2 linked regions of the Methanobrevibacter smithii ATCC 35061 genome follow. Each later gene encodes a partner of the first gene's protein in a complex. Links are inferred from orthologs where the notes say so. Each region holds a gene or a part of one and is shown in the gene's direction. Other genes may lie near its edges. The genes, in order: MSM_RS07400 and mtrA.

What was found.
Region 2: the proteins of MSM_RS07400 (region 1) and mtrA are in contact, whole or in part, in a crystal structure (PDB 6ZW0), measured with the Methanocaldococcus jannaschii proteins. The link is inferred for Methanobrevibacter smithii ATCC 35061 from one-to-one orthologs.

The regions. Positions count from the first base shown.
Region 1 is NC_009515.1:1,493,947-1,499,517, forward strand. What follows is about bases 2,679-5,571. They hold MSM_RS07400 (MJ0548 connectase family domain-containing protein), read left to right. Parts: upstream 2,679-3,611; coding sequence 3,612-4,532; downstream 4,533-5,571. Other genes in these bases: acs (acetate--CoA ligase alpha subunit), read right to left, coding at 2,679-3,243; MSM_RS07405 (MBL fold metallo-hydrolase), read left to right, coding at 4,548-5,468; aroC (chorismate synthase), read right to left, coding at 5,469-5,571. Also shown: MSM_RS07385 (ABC transporter substrate-binding protein), read left to right, coding at 1-397; MSM_RS07390 (hypothetical protein), read right to left, coding at 611-1,072; more of acs, read right to left, coding at 1,147-2,678.
Region 2 is NC_009515.1:968,528-985,759, reverse strand. Bases 10,196-13,135 are described here. They hold mtrA (tetrahydromethanopterin S-methyltransferase subunit A), read left to right. Parts: upstream 10,196-11,277; coding sequence 11,278-11,994; downstream 11,995-13,135. Other genes in these bases: mtrH (tetrahydromethanopterin S-methyltransferase subunit H), read left to right, coding at 12,484-13,135; mtrG (tetrahydromethanopterin S-methyltransferase subunit MtrG), read left to right, coding at 12,226-12,471; MSM_RS05080 (tetrahydromethanopterin S-methyltransferase subunit F), read left to right, coding at 12,007-12,213; MSM_RS05090 (tetrahydromethanopterin S-methyltransferase subunit B), read left to right, coding at 10,948-11,277; mtrC (tetrahydromethanopterin S-methyltransferase subunit MtrC), read left to right, coding at 10,196-10,931. Outside these bases: comB (2-phosphosulfolactate phosphatase), read right to left, coding at 1-25; MSM_RS05145 (hypothetical protein), read left to right, coding at 85-600; MSM_RS05140 (methanogenesis marker 7 protein), read left to right, coding at 649-1,569; methyl coenzyme M reductase-arginine methyltransferase Mmp10, read right to left, coding at 1,584-2,831; mcrB (coenzyme-B sulfoethylthiotransferase subunit beta), read left to right, coding at 3,421-4,752; mcrD (methyl-coenzyme M reductase operon protein D), read left to right, coding at 4,781-5,248; mcrC (methyl-coenzyme M reductase I operon protein C), read left to right, coding at 5,238-5,849; mcrG (coenzyme-B sulfoethylthiotransferase subunit gamma), read left to right, coding at 5,852-6,613; mcrA (coenzyme-B sulfoethylthiotransferase subunit alpha), read left to right, coding at 6,616-8,271; mtrE (tetrahydromethanopterin S-methyltransferase subunit E), read left to right, coding at 8,488-9,402; mtrD (tetrahydromethanopterin S-methyltransferase subunit D), read left to right, coding at 9,416-10,117; more of mtrC, read left to right, coding at 10,119-10,195; more of mtrH, read left to right, coding at 13,136-13,422; MSM_RS05065 (methanogenesis marker 14 protein), read left to right, coding at 13,583-15,052; MSM_RS05060 (GTP--adenosylcobinamide-phosphate guanylyltransferase), read left to right, coding at 15,074-15,691; MSM_RS05055 (PRC-barrel domain-containing protein), read left to right, coding at 15,753-16,019; and 2 more genes. UniProt on the Methanocaldococcus jannaschii protein: Part of a complex that catalyzes the formation of methyl-coenzyme M and tetrahydromethanopterin from coenzyme M and methyl-tetrahydromethanopterin. This is an energy-conserving, sodium-ion translocating step.

The DNA.
Region 1 (5,571 bases):
AACTTATGAACCGTTTGTAACTACTGCAGTTGAAAACGGCAATACTGAATTGGTTGACTCATCTGAAATCATACCTGGACATCCATGCTGTGTAGTTGCCGCATCTGATGATTTCTTAAAAGAACATCCTGATGAAGCTAAAAAAATTGTAGAAATCCATGGTAATGCTACTAAATATGTTCAAGAAAATCCTGATGATTCAGTATCCCAATTACCAAAAGACATAGTATCTAATCCGGATATTGAGAAAAAATCTTTAAGCGGAATCAATTTTGTTTCAGGATTGGATGATGCATATAAACAAAAAGTATTGGACTTCATGAATATTGAAGTTGATTTAGGTGTCTTAAAAGAAAAAATTCCTGCAGAAAAAATCTTTTATGATGTAACTGCTTAATTTATCTTTTGAATGTAATTTTTTATAAGTTACATTCCCCTTATTTTTTTTTTTAAATTTTGATTCTGTTGCTGCTGAAAGATACAGCACTTTAGTTTGAAGAATTTTAACAATAGTTTATTGCAAAATAAAAAGAAGTAGCTATGGTTATATTTAAAAGTTTTATTTTTACTGTAATATAATCAAAGCAATTTTTAATTTAAAGTAGGAACTTTAATGTTTTTTTAAAATATCTTTTGTGCTATCTACATAATCAATAGCTATTTTTAACAAGTTTGTAAATGTATTTACGATTTCCATAATTGCATTATCCAGATCTGCAATAGCTTGATCCAATTCGGAATTGTCTATTCCGATATTTTTCAAATTGCCAATACTTTTTACAAGACTTTCTTGGTATTGTGGAAATATCTGATTTATATATTTAAAAAATGGTTCATATTCATTGTAATTAACTTCTTTTTGATTTAAGCTGTCTACAATATCCAAATACATTCTGTTAAAGTCTTTGGCACTATTTTTAAAAGATGGAGTTGTGTTTTTAATTTCTTCAATTAATATTTTTATAGCTTCAGGATTGTTATTTTGAAGTTCATCTGCATTTTTCTGAATTATTTCACCGATATTTTGAAATCCTGTATTTAATCTGGTTATAGCTATGGTATATAATTCCAAATCTATTTCATTAGTTATAGTATAACCTCCAACTAATGTTTAAAAGAAAAAAGAGTAATTTCTCAAATGAGAAATTATAATTTGATTTTTATATCAAGAGCACTTGATCCGTTTTCGTATACGAAAATTGGGTTAATATCCAATTCGGATATTTCAGGGAAGTCTAAGGTTAACCTAGCTACTCTTTTAATAGCTTCTTTTACAGCATCAATATCGCATGGTGCTTCTCCTCTGTAACCTTTAAGCAATTCGCTAACTTTAGTGTCATTGATTTGCTCATCAATTTCCTGACTGCTGATACCGTTAGCTAATTTAAAGGATACATCTTCAATAAGGTTAACGTAAATTCCACCCATACCAAATGCAATCATCGGTCCGAATTGTTTGTCTTTAATCATACCGACAATTACTTCCTGACCGGTTTCCATCATTTTTTGCACTTCTACACCATCCGGCACAATGTCAGGATGTGCTTTTTTAGCATTAGCTATGATTTCATCGAAAGTTGCTTTAGCTTCTTCTTCACTTTCAATTCCTACTTTTACTCCGCCGATATCTGATTTGTGAAGTATTTTGTCAGAAGCTATTTTAAGTACAACAGGGAATTCCATATCTGCTGCTAATTGGCTTGCTTCATCTGCATTGGTAGCTAATTTAATTGGTGCAGCTTCAATTCCATAAGCTTCAGCTACTGCATATGCTTCACTACCAAGTAAGGTGTCTCTGCCGTCAGCTTTAACTTTAGCAAATATTTCTTCTACAGCTTTTTTATCGATGTTGTCTAAATCATCAATACATGAATCAGCTTCTCTGCGTTCCAATTCAGCATAGGTTGTCATAGCTGCAAGTGCATCTACTGCATTTTCAGGGAAAACATAAGTAGGCACATTGTGGGACCTTAGTGCATGGTTTGCTGCTTCAAAGGTTGGTCCACCCATGTTTACAACTAAAATAGGTTTTCCGAATTTTTCTCTTTCTTCTAAGATTGCAGCTGCAATTCCGTCTGGGTCTGCAGATGCTGTAGGACAAACCATAATGATTAAACTGTCTACTTGATCATCTTTTAAAACAATATCTAATGTTTCTTTGTACCTTTGTACTGGAGCGTCTCCTAAAACATCAATAGGGTTGTTTACACTACCTTCTTCAGGAATACCTTTCCTTAATTTTTCTTTGGTTTCTTCATCAAATTGAACAAGTTTCAATCCCTGTCTTTCCATTTCATCTACAGTAAGTACTCCTCCACCACCAGCATTGGTAATGATAGCTACATTGTTTCCTTCTGGAAGTGGTGCTTTGGAAAATGCCAATCCGATATCAAATAATTCTGCCATGCTGCTTACACGAAGAATTCCGGATTGTTCAAAAGCAGTATCAAATGCCAAGTCACTACCGGCTAAAGCACCAGTGTGGGAAGATGCAGCTTCTGCACCGGCATTACTTGAACCGGATTTAAGTACAACAATTGGTTTTTTAGCAGTGGTTTGTCTCATTGCTTTAACAAAATTATCATCGTCAGATATTGATTCTAAATAACATATAATAACTGCAGTTTCAGGGTCTTCAGCTAAGTAATTCATTAATTCGGTTTCACTTACACCTGCTTTGTTTCCAAGACTGATTACTTTACTGAATCCGATTCCTGAAGTAAGACTCCAATCAAGAAGTGCTACCATCATAGCTCCACTTTGGGAAATAAATGCAATATTTCCTTTTGGCGGCATCATTTGTGCAAATGAAGAGTTTAATGGAGTATGGGAATCTGTAATTCCTAAACTGTTTGGTCCAATAATATTTATCCCATATTCTTTACTAAGTGCAACTAATTCTTCTTCTAATTTTGCACCTTCTTCTCCAATTTCTTTGAAACCAGCACTAATAACTACCATGTTTTCTACGCCAGCTTCACCACAGTCTTTTATTGATTCATTTACAAAAGCTGCAGGAATGGACATGATTACTAAGTCCACCTTTTCAGGAACATCTTTAATATTTTCATATGCTTTTAACCCTTGGATTTCTCCGCTTTTTGGGTTAATTGGGTATACTTTTCCTTTATATCCTCCAGAGATGATATTATCTATGATAATATAACCTACTTTACCTGGGGTGTTTGAAGCTCCGATTACAGCAACTGAATCAGGTTTAAACATTTTATTGAGATCTTTCATAGGTTTTTTCTCCTAGTTCTTTAATTTTTACCATTATTTAAATTATAATTTTTATGACGTTATAATTTGTAATGATAAATAATTAAAAATTATTATACTACTATTTTATGCTCTATTGTTATATAAAGATTGTTATTATGAACACTTCTATAATCTTTTTAATTAATTTTAATGCTATGTTTTAATACTTTAGAAGGAGTTATAACGAATTTCTTTGCTTGGTTATATATGATACGATTTTTTAATGGAAATTTTTTAGGGTCATATCAAAATTTGATGAAAATATATAACTTATAATAAATATAATATATTATTAACTTAAATTATTAAATTAATTTTTATTCATTGTTAATTTTAGAGGTTAGGAAATGAGTTTGATTATTGCTTATATTGGAAAAAAAGGATGTGTAATGGCTAGTGATAAAAGAAGAATTGGTTATTTTGGGAATAAAGAGCAATTAAATGCATTGGAATCTGAATTATACAGTGGTAAAATAAAAACCGATGAGGAATTTAAAAAGAAAGCTGATGAATACGGCATCTCAATTAAGTTAACTGAAGATGCTACTAAAATAACCACTGTGGGAAATTGCGTAAGGGGAGAAGTCACAACCAAAAAAGTTTTTGAAACATACAGGAAAAGAATTTACGGAACTACAATGGGTTACCAGATAGTGGAATTGTCAGGTTCTGAAACTGTTTCAAGGGAAGCCGGTGAAAAGGCAATTATTGTATTTGGTAATAAATTTGCCAAACAGGAAGCAGAAAAGCTAATAAACAAAAAATGGAAACCTTCATTAAGTTTAAAATATATGGGTGATATCTTTGAAGAGATACTTACCGAAATTTCTAGAAAAACACCAACAATTGGAAATACTTTTGATGTTTTAATCAAACAGCCTAAATTCAACAAATCAGAAGCTCAAAGACATCTTAATGTAAGTATTGATAAGGATATTAAGGTTTTATCTAAATTTAGACAAAAGCTTCAGGAAGATTTAATCCAAAAAAATAAGGAAATAGCTTTGGCTGATAAAATTATTAATAAAGGAGATGTTGGTGAAGTTGTTTCAGTAGATGGGAAAATGCTTCATGTCAAATTAAATAGTAAAACACAGGCTTTTGATGGAAATTGGAAACAGATAGCTAAGCCAAATGAAACTGTTTTCATGTTCAGTGACCATAACCATGTGGAACTTGGAGATAAGGTAGTTATCCAGGATGAAAAGTTATGTCTTAAAAAGGACAAATCTAATCTTAAATGTGATATAATTTTATGCAGTTTATAAAGGAGATTTTTTAAAATGAAAATAACATTTTTAGGTACTGGAGGTGGAAGATTCTCAGCCATTAGTCAAAGAAGAATGACTGGCGGTTTCAGAATTGATAATTTAAACGGGAAAAATTATCATGTTGATCCAGGTCCTGGTGCACTTGTTAGAACTTACCAGTTTGGATTTGACCCAAGAAACTTAGACGGTGTTTTTGTTTCTCATGCACATACTGACCATTACAATGATGCAGAAATTCTTATTGAAGCTATGACCAGAGGAATGACCAAAGAATATGGTGTTGTTTTAGGAAATAAAAGTGTTCTTGACGGTTATGAAAAATGGGGTCCGGGAATTTCAAAATATCATCAAAGCCACTCTAAAAAATATGTTTTGGAGCCAAATCAGGTTGAAAACATTAACGGATGTTCTGTTAAAGGTACAAAAACAGTGCATGGTGATCCTGAAGGTGTAGGATTTCAGATTGATTATAGGGGTTTTAAAATATCCTATACTTCTGATACTGGATATTTTGAGGATTTGCATAAATATCATGAAGGGGCGGATATTTTAATAGCCAGTGTGCTTAGGCCTGGAAATAAATCTATTAGGGGTCATTTATGTTCACGTAACTTCATTGAGTTGTTAAAAGAAGTAAAACCAAAACTGGCTATTATGACTCATTTCGGTCTTAAAATGTTAAGTATAGATCCGATTGATGAAGCAAAAAGAATAACTAAGGAAACCGGTGTAAAAACACTGGCAGCTTTTGACGGAATGTCTTTTGAAGTAAACACTCAAAATCCTGCAAGGATTAGAATTAAAACCTTAAAGGATGTTAATTCTCAAATCCACAGTTCAAACATTGATTTAAATAGAATGGAGAGAAAAAACACTTATCAATCTTCATTAAAAAATGGAGAAAATGATGAGCTTACTATTGGAAAAAACTGATTAGATTTCCAGATTGGAAGGATGGATGTATCCTGATCTAATCATATGGTCTGCAAGAACAATAGCTACACTGGATTGGGCTACAACAGTAGCTCTTGGACAG
Region 2 (17,232 bases), 520 kb from region 1 along the record:
TTTCAAAGCTTAATGTAATTTTCATGATTCATATTTATAAAAATTAATTAATTTTAAATTTTACTTTTTATAATAATTATTAGTATGAAAATTGTCACAACACCTATGTGTGAAGATCTTGTAAAGTTAGTTGGAATAAAAAATTATAAGGTTAATAAACACCCCAATAAGAATGATGGGGATTTGGCTATTTTATTATCTGAAAGTAAGGTTGAAATAGACTCTATTCCACTTAAAGTTAATTCATCAGTCCAGATTTTTGAAAGCATTAAAAAAATAGATTTTAACAATAATTTAACTGATGAAGAAATACTTTCATTTTTTGATGATTATCCATTAGCTAAAAAATATCTTAATAATAATGTCAAAAACAGTATTCACATTAAAGTTTATTCTAACTTTTTAAAAGACACTGCTGAAAGTATGGGGTTTACTATTGATGATGAAAACTATGATTATGTAGTATATCCGGATTATTTGGCTGATGAAGTTCAAAATGAAACACAAACATTAATTGAGATTTCGTCACACAATTTTGTATCTAAAAATCCATTTGTAAGACTTGAAAAAAGATACGAAATTTTGGAAAAGTTAATATAGAAATAATGTAAAAAACTTACTTAATAAATTATATAAGGGATTTTTTAGATGTATGAAACATTAACATATACTGGTGGAGTTCACAAAAGTGAAGAAGTCAAGGAACTTATTGAAGATTTAGGAGGTTTCATCCTTCAGGAAAACATTTTACAAATGGAATTGGTTTTAAATTTACCTATTCCTTTAGAAGATGTTGATGTTATTAAAAATAAGGCTAAAGAATTGCTTGCTAAGGTAACAGTAGCTCCAATGGCAGGTTCTGAAATAGCTATTGTATCTCCAACACTTGCAAGACATCACCTGCCTCATGCAGCATGTGATATTTCTGAGTATTTGCGTGAATTTGGTGCTAAAGACAATATGATTGGATTGGCCAGAGGAGATGGGAAAGGAACTTCAGGAATCACTGAAGAAGAAAAAAGCTTAATTGAAGAACATGATGTGGCTGTTTTTGCATTAGGCAGTTTTAAAAATTGTATTCAAGAAAAATCCTTTTTATATGATGACATTAATGTTCCTGTTATTGTAACTGGAGCTCCAGAAATTCCAATTGAAGAACTTCCAGGTGCTGATGCATATGTTGGTGGGCTTGGCAGGATTCCAAGAAGACTTAAAAGAGGTCCAGATATAAGAGCTCTTAATAATTTAGTGGATACAATTGAAACAATTTTAAATAATAAAAAAAGAGAAATGGCATTGGATCCGCCACTTGTACCATCTATTGTAGTTAAAAATGCTATTGAAAATCAGGTTCCAGCTATTGAAGATATCATATCTCCAGCACCTATTACAGTGCAGCTTGATGGAGTCAGGGTAAAATTAAATTATGATAAATATCATGAACTAATTGAAAATGTAGTTATAGAAGGTAAAAAATTATCCGACTTGGCTGAAATTAAAAAGTCTTTCATGTATGATTATATCTTAGTAAAAATCCACACTGAAAGTTCCCTTATTGATGATTCTTAAATCATCTACTTTTTTTATATTCTCATTCCAAAGAAGTTAATGGCATCAACCAAATCATTAAATTGTGTTAATTCTTCTTCAATAACATTTTCGTCTGTTTTATCAAAGCTGAGTTCACCATCTATTGTTAAAGTATCCGGGCCGCGGCCAACAATACGTTCTACACCGTCAGCACTTAGAATTCTCTCAGCATCTAATTGATGAACAAAGGCACGTCCTGGAATAATAACTGCCTGTTTCACTTCACTTAAATCAATTTGTTCCAGGTCTTCTTTTGTAATTAAACAAGCTATTTCTTTTGGAACTCCGATTACATTTACATTATCTGCATCTATTTTATCAAATATTTTACTTATAAATGGTGCAGCTATTTTAGATGTAATTATGGTAGCTTCTCCGGTCACTTTTTTAATAAATTGTAAAAATATTTCATTTTCATCTTTAGCTATTGCAAATGGGCCGCCAGTTTCAGGATCACATAATGGAGTGCCTGTTACTCTGAAATTATATTCTTTATTAATTTCTTCAACTAACTGACCAAATTCTTCAACAGGCTGTGATTCAATTCCTTTAAGAATAGGTTCATTTCCTAAAATTAATCCCTCATTGAAGGTGTTTGCAAATCTCATCAAGATAAATCCTTTAGCACCCCATTCTTCCAAGGTATTGCAGGTTTGTCTAAGTACATCACCGTCATTAACTCCAGGAATTATTACTCCTGCTCCTGTTAAATCAGCATTTTCACAAAAGATTTGACAAGCTTTTAGAGCTTCTTCAGGTTTTTTGTCTTTTACCCATTCTCTCCTAAGTTTAGGGTCTGTTGAAAAAACAGTAAATGTAACTTCATCGACACCATTATTAATTAATCTGGAAGCTATTTCACTTTCAGTAATGCCTTTTCCACAGGTATAACCTAAATGGGATTTAAGTGAAAACTGATTTAAATTAGCTGTTAAATTTTCAAGATAGGGATAGCAGCTAACATCTCCTCCTCCGCTAATATTTACTTTAATGTCGTTTTCTCTAAAATTAGGTTGCATCATCAAAGCATTTTGAACTTCAGTAATTACTTCAAATGGAGATCTAAATTCACTTTGTGAGTCGGTTATTCCCTTACTACATCTGTCACAGCCAATTTTATTAGGTAAGCAGTGAGCACAGCCAAATGCTTTAACTTCTTTTACCTTTCTGAAGTAACAGTACTTACAAAAACCGTTACAATCTTTTCCAGGAATTCCTCCAACATCTGCTACAACTTGCATAATATTTTTATTATGTTTTTAGTATTATATAAACTAATTCAGTATTATTTTTACCATTTTTTATAATAATTTTATTTTTCTGAATTGTTGATTATTTTACAGTATTTTTGATAAAATATGTTTGTTTGTTTAAAAAATTTGTCATTTCTTGTATTAAATTTATTAATTTTTATATTATTGGAGCTTTTATTTGATATATTTTTTTAAATTTTGATTTAACACGGAATTTAAAGTAATTATTGTATAATAATAGTTGTCTAATAATTTTTGATAATAATATCAAGTTTATTTTTTTAAATATGGTTTTTAATTGCTTTATTATTGAAATAAATATTCAGATATCTTATGTTTAAAGTATTACTTTTGTAATTATTGTTCTTAAGTTTTTAGGAACTCTTATAGTTTATAAAGTTTTCTAAATTATTCCATTGGTAATGTTTATATTATATCTTAATTAAAATAAGAACTGTATACCATATGGTTAGCTATTCTACAAAATTATTGTGTATAGCTTTATCCAATTTTGTGTGAAAATTTCACTCAAATATAGGTGGTATATTAAATACTCTATTTAATTAGGAGGGAAAAAATGGCAAAGTTTGATGATAAAGTCGATTTATACGACGATAGAGGCTCATTAGTTGTATCTGATGTTCCAATCGAAGCTTTAAGTCCACTCAGGAACACTGCTATTCAAAACATCGTTAAAGGTGTAAAAAGAACTGTTGCAGTAAACTTAGAAGGTCTTGAAAAATCTGTCAAAACTGGTTCAGTCGGTGGAGACAAATCCAAAATATTAGGAAGGGAATTAGATATTGATATTGTAGCAAATGCGGGTGCAATTGCAGAAAAAATGAAAGAAATGATACAAATTTCTGAAGATGATGATACTAAAGTTGAACCTATTTCCGGAGGTAAAAGATTATTAGTACAAGTTCCATCTAAAAGAATTGATGTTGCTGCAGAATACTCTGTTGCTCCATTATCTACCGCAACTTCATTAGTACAAGCTATTATTGATGTATGTGACGTAAGTATCTATGATGCAAACTTCGTAAAAGCTGCAGTATTAGGTAGATGCCCACAATCTGTAGATTACAAAGGATCCAACATTGCTACTATGTTAGACATTCCACAAAAACTCGAAGGTGCAGGTTATGCATTAAGAGGTGTTAAAGCAAATGATTTTGCTGCTGCTACCTTAAAAAACACTTTCCAAGCTACTGCTTTAGCATCTATTTTCGAACAAACTGCTATGTTTGAAATGGGTGATGCTATTGGTGCATACGAAAGATTACACTTATTAGGTTTAGCTTACCAAGGTATGAATGCTGACAATATGGTTTTAGATTTAGTAAAAGATAATGCAAAAGAAGGTACTGTTGGTAGTGTTGTAAATGGAACTATCGCTAGAGCTGAAGCTGACGGAGTTATTGCTCCTCAAAAAGACTTAACCGATTTCTCAATTTATAACACTGATGACGCAGCTTTATGGAACGCATATGCTGCTGCTGGTGCTGCTGCTGCTGTTATGGTAAACATTGGTGCTGCTCGTGCTGCTCAAGGTATTCCATCCACTTTATTATACTTCAATGATAACATTGAATTTGCTACTGGTTTACCAAGTATTGACTACGGTAGAGCAGAAGGTGTAGCTGTAGGATTCTCTTTCTTCAGTCACTCTATCTACGGTGGAGGAGGCCCTGGTCTCTTTAACGGTAACCACGTTGTAACCAGACACAGTAAAGGATTCTGTATCCCTTGTGTAGCTGCTGCTATGTCCTTAGATGCAGGAACACAACTCTTTTCACCAGAAGCAACTTCTGGTTTAATTAAAGAAGTATACAGTCAAGTTGATGAATTTAGAGAACCTCTCAAATATGTTGCTTTAGCAGCTGATGATATTAAAGGTGACATCTAATTAATTTAATATTTAAATCTAATTTTTCATGGACGGCAAAAAAATGGATATTGAAATATTCCCATACCGAGTGCTTGGAAGTGACACAACAGAAAAGTTGTTAAATGACATCGAATCACTTGAAGATGTTAAAAGGACTGTAATTCATGGTCCGAGATTTCCAAAAACTGAAGAAACTTTACCGCCACAATATAGAGAACGTAGAGTGATTAACATTAATGGCGAAGATGTTGTTCTTAAAGTTAAAACTGGTAGAATTTTTGTTGAATTGACAATGGAGTCTACAGTTAAAAAAATTGAAGAAATCTGCAAGAAACATATTCCTTTTGGTTTTGATATTAATCAAGACAAAACAAATTACATCAGAAAGGAAAGAACAGTTTCTGATAGAATTAAATATGGTGATGCAGATTTACCTGATGAATTAATTGGAATGACTGATCAATATTCAAGTTTTGAAGATCATGTAAATATTGTTAGAAAGGATGACTTTTAAAATGATTGGAAGATGTACTCACGTAGTTGATTGCAGAGCAACAGGTGGTATGGGCAAAGGTGGAGGTCTTGCACAAAGAGGCACATTTGCTGAATGTGGGGCTGAAGTTTTAGCTGTTGCTATGTCTCCAGGACGTAGACATATTACTAAACCTGTTTGTGAAATCACTTTTGGATTACGTGAATCCAATGTTTTGACTAGTACAATGGTATTAAATGCAGGTGCAGGTGTTCCTCATGATGCTCCAGCTTCTGGTGGTACATTATTTGGTCTCACTGATAAGGAAGTGGAACAAATGAGTAATTTTAAATTACTTGTTATTCATTTAGGAGGAGTTAAAAATCATTTAATCTACAAAGCTAGATTGATTTTAAGGAATGTAAACAAGCCTTGTATTATCATTTGTGAATCTCCAGTTGACTGTGAAGATTTTGCCAAAATTGGTGTAAAAACTTCTAAAGTCATGCCATCTGAAGAGGATGTTAAAACAGAAGGACACATTGTTGATATTGTTAGTGGAGTTATTCGCGGAGAAACAATCTCACAGGAAAAATTAGATGAAATTATTAGAAAAGTTAAATTAGCATTAGGAGATGCATAATTATGGCACAAATTTATCCAGGTACTTCTCAGGTTGCTCAAAACAGAAGAAACTTTTGTAATCCAGATTACGAGTTAGAAAAGTTAAGAGAAATCTCTGATGAAGACGTAGTAAAAATATTAGGTCACAGAGCTCCAGGTGAAGAATACAAAAGTGTTCACCCACCATTAGATGAAATGGATGAGCCTGATGACATTGTAAGAGAATTAGTTACCCCTATTGCAGGTGCAAAAGCAGGGGACAGGATTAGATACATCCAATTTGTAGACTCAATGTACTTCGCACCAGCTCAACCTTACTTAAGAGCAAGGTCTTATTTAAACAGATTCAGAGGAATTGATACTGGTACTTTATCCGGAAGACAAGTTATCGAAGCTAGGGAAAGAGATATTGAACGTATTTCCAAATACCTCTTAGAAACCGAATACTTTGATACTGCAAGAACTGGTATTAGAGGTGCAGGTGTACACGGTCACTCTTTAAGGTTAGACGAAAATGGTTTAATGTTTGATATGCTTAGAAGACAAGTATTCAACAAAGAAACTGGTAACGTTGAAATGGTAAGAGACCAAATCGGTGTAGACTTAGACGAACCAGTAGTATTAGGTGAACCATTAGATGAAGAAACCTTAAAATCAAAAACCACAATTTACAGAATTGATGGTGAAGCATACAAAGATGATACTGAAGCTGTTGAAGTGTTAAAAAACATTCACGTATCCAGATCATTTGGTGCATTCAATCCAGTTAAAGGATGGGATTAAGTATGGCAGATAAAAAATTCTTAGATGCAATGAAAAACAAATTCAGTGAAGGTCCAACTGATAAAAGAACCACTTTCTATAACATGGGCGGTTGGAAACAATCTGAAAGAAAAAGCGCATTCGTAAAAGAAGGTAAAGAAATCGCTGAAAAAAGAGGAATTCCAATGTACAACCCAGACATTGGTACTCCTTTAGGTCAAAGGGCTTTAATGTCTTACCAATTATCTACTACTGATACTTATGTAGAAGGTGACGATTTACACTTCATTAACAACGCAGCTATCCAACAAGCTTGGGACGATATTAGAAGAACTGTAATTGTAGGTTTAAATACTGCTCACAACGTTCTTGAAAAAAGGTTAGGTATTGAAGTAACTCCTGAAACAATCACTGAATACTTAGAAACTGTAAACCACGCAATGCCTGGTGCAGCAGTAGTTCAAGAACACATGGTAGAAACTGACCCATTAGTAGTACAAGACAGTTATGTTAAAGTATTTACTGGTGACGATGAATTAGCTGATGAAATTGATTCAGCATTCGTTTTAGACATCAACAAAGAGTTCAATGAAGAACAAGCAGCAGCTTTAAAAGAAGAAGTTGGTGGAAGTGTATGGCAAGCTGTAAGAATTCCTGCTATCGTAGGAAGAGTTTGTGACGGAGGTACTACCTCAAGATGGTCTGCAATGCAAATTGGTATGTCAATGATTTCTGCATACAACCAATGTGCTGGTGAAGGAGCTACTGGTGACTTCGCATACGCATCCAAACACGCAGAAGTTATTCACATGGGTACTTACTTACCTGTAAGAAGAGCAAGAGCAGAAAACGAGTTAGGTGGAGTTCCATTTGGTTTCATGGCAGATATCTGTCAATCTTCCAGAGTAAATGCTGACGACCCAGTACGTTCAACCTTAGATGTAGTAGCTTTAGGTGCTGCATTATACGACCAAATTTGGTTAGGTTCTTACATGTCTGGTGGTGTAGGATTCACTCAATATGCTACTGCAGCATATACTGATGATGTATTAGATGACTTCACTTACTATGGTAAAGATTACGTAGAAGACAAATATGGTGGATTAACTGAAGCACCTAATAACATGGACACTGTTCTTGATGTAGGTTCTGAAGTTTCATTCTACGCATTAGAACAATACGAAGAATACCCAGCTTTACTTGAAACTCACTTCGGTGGATCTCAAAGGGCTTCTGTTATTTCAGCGGCAGCTGGTTGTTCCACTGCATTCGCTACTGGTAATGCTCAAACTGGTTTAAGTGCATGGTACTTAGGTATGTACTTACACAAAGAACAACATTCCAGATTAGGTTTCTACGGATACGATTTACAAGATCAATGTGGTGCAGCTAACGTATTCTCCATCAGAAATGATGAAGGTTTACCACTCGAAATGAGAGGACCAAACTACCCTAACTACGCAATGAACGTAGGTCACCAAGGTGAATACGCTGGTATCGCTCAAGCTCCTCACGCAGCTCGTGGAGATGCTTGGTCTTTCAACCCATTAGTTAAAATCGCATTTGCTGATAAAAACTTAGTATTCGACTTCAGTAAACCTCGTGAAGAATTTGCTAAAGGTGCATTAAGAGAGTTCGAACCATCCGGTGAAAGAACTGTCATCACCCCAGCAAAATAAATTTGAAACAAATAGGTTAAATAGGTGATTTTTCATCTATTTATTCCTTAAATTTAAGTATACCTTAAAATTTTTTAGTAAAACATTTATATTAATATTGAAAAAAAGTTAAGTATCAATAGAAAATTCTATTGGTATCATTTAATTGATTTTTATATGGAATAAAAATCGCAATTTATCGCATATATTCTATTGAATATATCTCACGTTTATTAAATGATCAATTTAATAAAAAATATGGAGGAAAAAATTATGGACCCTGTAACATTAGGTGTTGTCGCATTAATGGGTGCAGTTGCAACTATTGGTGGAGCTGCTGAGGATTTAGAATCTGATATCGGTTCTCAAAGTAACCCAAACTCTCAAGTTCAACTTGCTCCGCAAATGGGACATTTACACCGTATGATAAACAAAGCGGCTTCTGGTGAACCGGTCGCTTATGGTGTTTGGTGTGGTGTTGCTGGATCTATTGCATATGTATTAATTATGTTAGGTTTCGTACCTATTATTTCAATTGCAATGGGATCTTGTGTCGCTGCTTTTGTTCACGCTATTTATACTGTCACATCCCATATGGGTAGGATTGTTGGTCAATCTCAATTTGAACAGCCATTATTTATGGATGTGTTAACTCAATCTTTAGGACCTATTGTTGGTCACGGATTTATAACTAGCTTTTGTATTGTTGGAATTTCATATTTAATGATTATCCCATTAAACGGTACTACATTACATGTATTCCCATTACCACTCTTAGCAGTACTTTGGGGTATTGCTCTTGGAGCTATCGGTTCTTCAACTGGGGATGTTCATTACGGTGCTGAAAGTGAATATCAAAAGTTCGAATTTGGTGGAGGAACTCCTGTAGCTATTCAAGGAGATATTGTTACTAATGCTCCTATGGGTGCAAAAAACTCTATGGATGTAGTAAACTTCTGTGCTAAATTTGGTGGACCTTTAACCGGTTTCTGTTTTGGTCTTGTAGTATTCTTTAGTTTTTGGAATACTGTTGTATTCGGAATTTATGGTGGTTTAGTCGTTGGTTTCATCATTGTCATTTTATTAATTATTATGAATGACAGATTAGAAGTATTTGCAAGAAACCGTTACGGACCATATGAGGAAGATTAAGGAGGTTTCGATTATGGATCCAATTTTTGTAATTTTATTCGTCGCTATAGGCGGAGTTATGATTGGTGCAGGTGTGCACTTTATTCCTGTAGGGGGAGCTCCTGCAGCTATGGCAACCGCTACTGGTGTAGGTACTGGTACCGCTATGTTAGCTGCTGGTGCAGGTTTAACAGGTCTTATTACTGCTGCAACTATGACTGGTGAGCCATGGTTTGTAGTAGGTATTGGTGGTGCAATAGGTGCTATGATTATGATGGGTATTACTATGCTCATTGCTAATTTCATATATGTATATGGTGTAGGTATTGTTCCTGCAGCATCTAAAGTGCCTGTTGATATAATTACCAAACGTAATCAAGAAAAGTATAAAACTCCGGGTACTGAAGGACACGGTGTACCTACTACTTGTTTTATTAGTGGTCTTATAGGTGGTCTCTTTGGAGGATTTGGTGGTGGATTAGTATACTATGCTATTGATGCTGCTGTTCAAAAATCTACTTACTTCACTGACCCTGCTATTAGTATAGGTTTAGCTGCTATATTAGGTGTAGGTGTGTTCTTTATTAATTCGGTTATTGCTTCTTATAACATTGGTGGTACTATTGAAGGTATGCACGATCCTAAATTTAAAAGGATTGGTAGAGGAGCATTATCTTGTGCTATTGCATCTATAGTAGTTGGAGTATTTTGTGTATTATTAACTGGAGGTATTTAAAATGTCTGCTGGTGGAAGTGCTGATGGTGCTGTCAGTTCAATAAACAATAATCATTTATTGATTTTAGGAATTATTGGTGGATTAGTAGGAATTTATTTATGTAGTATCAATGATGTTATTGGTCCAGTTATTGCAGGTCTCGGTTCAGTATGTGCTACTGTATGGGGAGCTAATGCTATACGTAGTGTAGCTAGTTACGGTTTAGGTACTGGTGTACCTTCTATTGGTTACATGACATTATCTATTGGTATTATCGGTTCTTTAGCAGGTCTTGCTGTAGGTCTTATATACCCACAATTTAACATGCTAGGACCTGTATTTGGTTTAATATTTTCAATGATTATCGGTGCTGTTGTTGCATTAATCGCTACTAAAATTATTGGTATGAAAATCCCAATTATGGTAAGATGTACTGTTGAAATTGCTGGAGCAGGTGCTTTATCTGTTTTATGTTTATCTGCTGCTGTAACTGGTGCTTTTGATGCAAATTCCATTTGTGAATATGTTGTAGCTCCAGGATTTATCGCAGTATTCTTTATAATGTGTACTATGGCAATTCAACATCCATTCAACGCATGTTTAGGTCCAAATGAAGATCAAGTAAGGACTCTTAAATGTGCTGCATCTACTGGATTCTTATCTATGATTATTACTGGTCTTTTATCCAGTATTACTGGCGGATTCGGATGGTTTGCTGTTCTTATCGTTGGATTAATTGGATGGGTCATTTCATTCAGATTATTTGTTCAAGCTTCATGCGATGCTGCAGCTTCAGTTAAATGGGCTGGATTATGGCCTAAATTAGAGGAATAAATGGAAGGTTTTATGTATGGCTCAAATGTTACCTATGATTCAAATTGTACCTAATATGAATTTGGCTCTTGACCCTGTTTCCGGAGTTATTGGTGCATCTTTAGGTGAAGGTGTTATTCTCCTCTCTATGGATGAAATAAACAATGAAGTAACTAAACTTCAAGGTGCTGCAGATGAATTAGTCAGTTCTTTAGATCCTTATACTAGTCCTGCAGGAGCTTATCCTGGAAGGGAAGGTTCATATGTTACTGCTGGTATGTTAACAAACATAGTTTATGGATTTGTCTTGGCTATAATTATCATATTCGCAGCTTTACCTATTTTAATTAAATTGGGGGTTTTATAGATGGCTGATAAAAAAGAACCAGCAGCTGGCTGGCCGGTTATTAGTGGAGACTACATTGTAGGGGATCCTGAAAGTCCTGTTGCAGTAACAACATTAGCTTCACATATTGAAGCAGAACTTTCTGGAGCAGCAATCGCAGGTCCATGTAAAACAGAAAATTTAGGTGTAGAAAAAGTTGTTGCAAACATTATATCTAATCCTAATATCCGTTTCTTAATTTTAGCTGGTGCTGAAGTACAAGGACATATTACAGGTCAATCTTTCAAAGCATTACACGAAAACGGTGCTGACCCTGATAAAAAGAAAATTATTGGAGCAACTGGAGCAATTCCTTTTGTTGAAAATGTTCCTTTAGACGGGGTTGAAAGATTCCAACAACAATTAGAAATAATTGATTTAATTGACACTGAGGATGTCGGTGCAATTCAAGCTAAAATTAACGAATGTGTTGAAAAAGACCCTGGTGCTTTTGAAGAAGAAGCTATGGTAATTTCCGTTGAAGGTGACGACGGAGAAGAAGATGACGGCGAAGAAATGAAAGTTGTTTCTGCAGAAACTGCTTTAATTGAAGCAAGAATGAGAAATATCAATACTAAAATAGATATGGTAGGATCAATTCAAAGAAACCTTGCAGGTAATTATGCTGGTAAAGTGCAAGGAATCATGATTGGTTTAGCATTCTCTTTAGTAATTGGAGCTTTATTCTTACTATTTTAAGGAGGCATGAATATGGTACAAATTTCTAATAAACCTAATATTAGTGGTATTAAAGATGTTTCAGAAGATGCTGAATACAGCTCAAAACTTCTTGCAAGGGAAGGTAAACTTTTTGCAGGTTTAATCACAACTAGATTCAAAGGATTTGCTATTGGTATTGTTTTAGCAGTTCTTTTACTTGTTGTCATTCCAGCTATTGCAAAATTATGTGGATGTTAGAGGTGTTTATTTATGAGTGAAAAAGAAAATAATTCAATACCTCAAGTAATGGTTTCACCCGATGATTTCAAAGACATTGTTGAAAAATTAAACGATGCTGAAGAAAAAGTTGATTTTACTGTGGGGGAATATTATCAACGTTTAGGCCAACAAACAGGTAGGGATGTTGGTATTTTATATGGTATGATAATAGGTTTAATGATTTTAGTAGTAGCTATGAAATATAATGTATTTGCTATGATAACTACTATGTTTTAGGAGGATTGCGTAATGTTTAGATTTGATAAAGAGCAAGTCGTATTTGACTTTGCTGGTGTAAAAATGGGAGGTCAACCAGGGGAATATCCTACTGTATTAGCAGGTACTATTTTCTACGGTGGACACAATATTATTAGTGATGAATTGACAGGTGATTTTGATAAAAGTAGAGCAGAAACTTTAGTTAATGACATGGTTGAAATGTCTGATGTAACTGGTAACCCATGTATTGTACAAGTTTTCGGTCAAACTGAAGAAGCTATTGTAAAATACATCGAGTACATTGGTGACATCTGTGATAAACCATTCCTTATAGATTCTACTTCCGGTGATGCTAGAGTTGCTGGTGCACAATATGCTGATGAAGTTGGCTTAACTGAAAGGGCTATTTACAACTCCATTAACATGGCTGCAGATAAATCTGAATTAGATGCTCTTGCAGAAACTGATATTTCCGCTTCTATCATCTTAGGTTTCAACCCAATGAATGCTACCGTTGACGGTAAAATGGCTATGTGGGAAAACGGAGACGATGGAGCTTACGAAAAAGGTTTACTTGAAGTAGCTGCTGATTGTGGTATCGACAAGTTCATGATGGATACTGCAGTTACTCCATTAGGACAAGGTGCAGGTATTGCTGCAAAAACCACTTTTGCAGAAAAAGCTAAATGGGGATACCCAGTAGGTTCCGGTATTCACAATGTACCTTCCGCTTGGGATTGGTTAAGAGACTACAAAAAAGCTGGAAACAAAACTGCTTACACTGTTTGTGATATTGGTGCAAACATTGTTCAAGTTATGACTGGTGGAGACTTCGTTCTCTTTGGACCTATCGATAACGCTAAAATAGCATTCCCTGCTGTAGCACAAACCGATATGTTCATTGCAGAAGCAGCTGCTGACTTCGGTACTGAAGCTGTTGAAGATCACCCAATCAACAAATTAGTATAGATTAGTTTATTCTAATCTATTCTCCAACTTTTTTTTATATTCATTTAATAAGTTTAAAAAGATATTACTCACTTTTTTTCAAATTCATTTAATAAGATTTATATTATTATAAAAAGATATTATTAACTAACTTTTAATACAGTTTATTGAGGTTTGAATAATGTCTTTTTTAGGTAAAATTTTTAATAAAGGTCCTAAACCTATAATAGCTAAGTCTCATGAAGGAAATTTAGATTCTTTAAGGGCTAATAGGGCTGGACCGCAAAGTCCTGGTGCTGTTAAAAAGCCAGATGTTTTTTATGTAACTGCTTCTGTAGAGTTAGGTAACACTACAACCAAATGTATTGTTATGGCTACTAATTTAAATACTAGTGAATGTTATCTGCTCAATAAAACAGTGAAAATGACTAGAGATATTCGTCCGCCTAAACCTAATGAAGAAGTTTTTGGTAAAACTGTTTGGGGTATTGAACTTTCAAAAGAAGCTGTTGCTGATTTAATTAAAGATACTGTTTTGGAATCTTTAAAAAAAGCTCATGTTGATAAAGATAATGATTTGGATTTTGTAGTTAGATCTACTGGTGTAACAGCAGGTTTTGCTACTGCTGAAGAAGCAGGCCAATTAGTTATTGCATTAGCTGACGGCTGTTTGGATGCAGGCATCCCACCAAGAAAAATGTCTCCGGCTATGAGTGTTTCCCAACTTCCTGAAAGATTGCAAAAACATTCTCTTTTAAATAATGTAATGTTTGACGGTGCTGTAGTTAGTGTTGTTCCTCCTAAAGGTAAGGAAACTGTTGCAAATGAAATGGAAGGGGAACTTGTTACTGCAGGTATTAAGTTAGGTGCTAAATGGACAGATGTTGATTATAGAAACCCATGTATTTCTCTTGATTTCGGATCAACATTAGCTGGCCGTATTGTCAATGATAATCAGCCTTATGCAAATACTGTAGGTAATTTTTTAGGTTTGGCTGGTGTAGTTAGCGATTCTCTAGCTAGAGGTTCTGGTGAAATCGATAAAAATAATGGTGCTGCTTTAGATTTGTATTCTGATAAGTTGATTAAAAAAGCCAATACTAAAAAAGCTCAGGCTAATGCTGAGGAAGCTCATAAATTAATTGATATTCGTAAAGTTCCTATGGATGTAGATAGATTTGGTACTGTCCCATTAGATCCTGTCGCTTCTGAAAATGCAGGTACAACTTTAATTGGTTGTGATGTAGGTGTTAATGGTGATAAATTAGAAGATTTAATGGATCTTGGAGCTAAATTCTATGACAGAGATGGTCTTCCAACATTATTGTCTACTATGGATTATGTAAGTACTAAAATTGTTACACGTGTTTTAGATGTTGCATTTAAGGAAAATGTTGTTACTCCAGGTTCTGCATTAGGTATTACTGGAAGAGCAGGTATTACTGGACGTAAACCACAGCTTATTTTAGAAGCGGTTCAGGATAAGTTTGATAAGGTCGTATTTGTTGAAGACGGTTTGGCTTTAGGTTCAGCTATTATGGCTCGCTGTATGAATTCTATGGGAACTCAAAAATCACCTATTGGAGGCTGCCAAGGTCAGAAATGTATTCTCGGTAAGAGGATGAAATTGCAGGGCAGCAAATATGCATAATTGATTCTAAAGGTTTTTGTCATGATTTATGCTATTGTTATGGCTGGAGGTAGGGGAACTCGTCTAAAAGTTGATGTTGAAAAACCTCTATTTAAATTACATGGCAAACCTTTAATTAAATATGTTCTTGATAATATTTCTTCATCTAAATTAGTTGAAGATGTTGTTATTGCCGTAAGCCCCCATACTCAGGAAACAACCAAATATTTAAAATCATTAAATGGCAATTTTCAAATTTTAAATACTTCTGGAATTGACTATTTAAATGATTTATCTTATATTTTAACTCTTTTTGAGTCCAAATCAAAAAAGGACACATTATTGTTTATTAATGCTGATTTGCCGTTTGTCAGTGGTGAAACTATTGATTTTATACTGACTAACTATTTGGAATCCAGTAAAGATTCACTGTCTGCACAGGTTCCGGTTGAAATTTTTAAAAAATTAGATTTGAAGTATTCTTATGAATTTAATGGTGCGGTACCTTCTGGTGTGAATGTTTTAAGAAGTATTAATGAAATTCAGGATGAAGATCAGCTTATTTTGCCCAAAATTGAATTGGCATTAAATATTAATACTCTTAAAGACAGTATCGTTGCTGAAAAATTTTATCAGGCTTTCATTAATAAAACTATTTAAATTTAAATATGATGAAATTAAAATATTTTATATAATTAATGAAAATTTATCAGGTGATGTGATGGAAAACAAACAAATTCCTAAAAGAGAAGAAAAGTTATGGAGCGAAATTAAGAATTATCAGGTAGCTACCAACAATGCTCGTATTCTTGGTGTCTTGGATGAATTAATTATCAACGAAAAAACTGGAAAAATTGTTGATATTGCTATTAGGGTGGAAAGCGGTCGTAATATTCATGTTAAAGGTGCTAAAAGAAATGGAGATATATTATTAGTTCCTTTTGCTAAAGTAGAAAAAGTCGGTGAATTCATTATTGTAACTGAATAATATTTTCAGTTACTTGACTATTTTTTTTATTTGATTTATTCATTGATTGAATATTAACTTCTTTTAAACATTTAGATGTGGGATTTATAATTATAACATATTTATATATCTTAATTTAAATGTAATAATGTTATATAATTTATGTCTTTTTAAATAAGGTGATAAAATGTTACTTGAAATTGAAAATTTGGCTGTGGAAGTGGCCGGTAAAAGAGTTCTGAAAGATATTAATCTTTCAATTGATGAGGGGGAGACTCATGTTCTTTTAGGTCCGAATGGTGCCGGTAAAAGTACATTGTTTTTAACAATTCTTGGTTTTCCACAATATAATGTAGTTAATGGATCAATTAAATTTAAAGGTGAAGATATTACTAATTTAACTACAGCTGAACGTGTCCAATTAGGAATTGGAGTAAGCTTCCAATCTCCACCGTCTATTCGTGGAGTATCAGTTCGTGATTTACTTAAAATAGAATCCCATCAAGAAATTAATGAACCGTTAAATGCCAGAATGTTGGAATTGGCTCAAAAACTTAAATTCAATGATGAATTTTTAGACAGGGATGTTAATTTCGGATTTTCCGGAGGAGAAATTAAACGTTCTGAAATTTTACAATTACTCGCTCAAATGCCTGATTTCACCATGTTTGATGAACCGGATTCTGGTGTGGATATTGAAAATGTGGAATTAATAGCTGGTGAAATTGGTACTTTACTTGATAAGGATATAAAGCATGATTCCAGAAAAAGAAGCGGTCTTTTGATTACTCATTTAGGTTATATTTTGAACTTTGTAAGTGCGGATAAAGCTCATGTTTTAATGGATGGTAAAATAGCTTGTTCAGGTAATCCTGCTGAGATTATTGAGGATATTAGGAAAGAAGGATTTAACGGATGTGTTGAATGTGCGCAATGTATTAAATGATGCCGAAAGAGCTAAAGATAAAAAAGCTCCAATTGGTGTAGATGTTACAATTGAAAATTTTTCAGATGAAATTATAGATGGAATTGATCTTTTAGATGATTTAGATGATGTATCTAAAAAAACTAAAAACACTCTTTTGAAAGTTGGTGTGGATACTGAAGAAAAAGGAAGGTCAGGTTCATTTTTACAAGTTGATCAGTCCAATATATTTACAAATAATTCAATGTCCAATTCAGTTGAAGTTATGAATATTGGTGTTGCTCTGGATAAATATCACTGGGTTAAAGA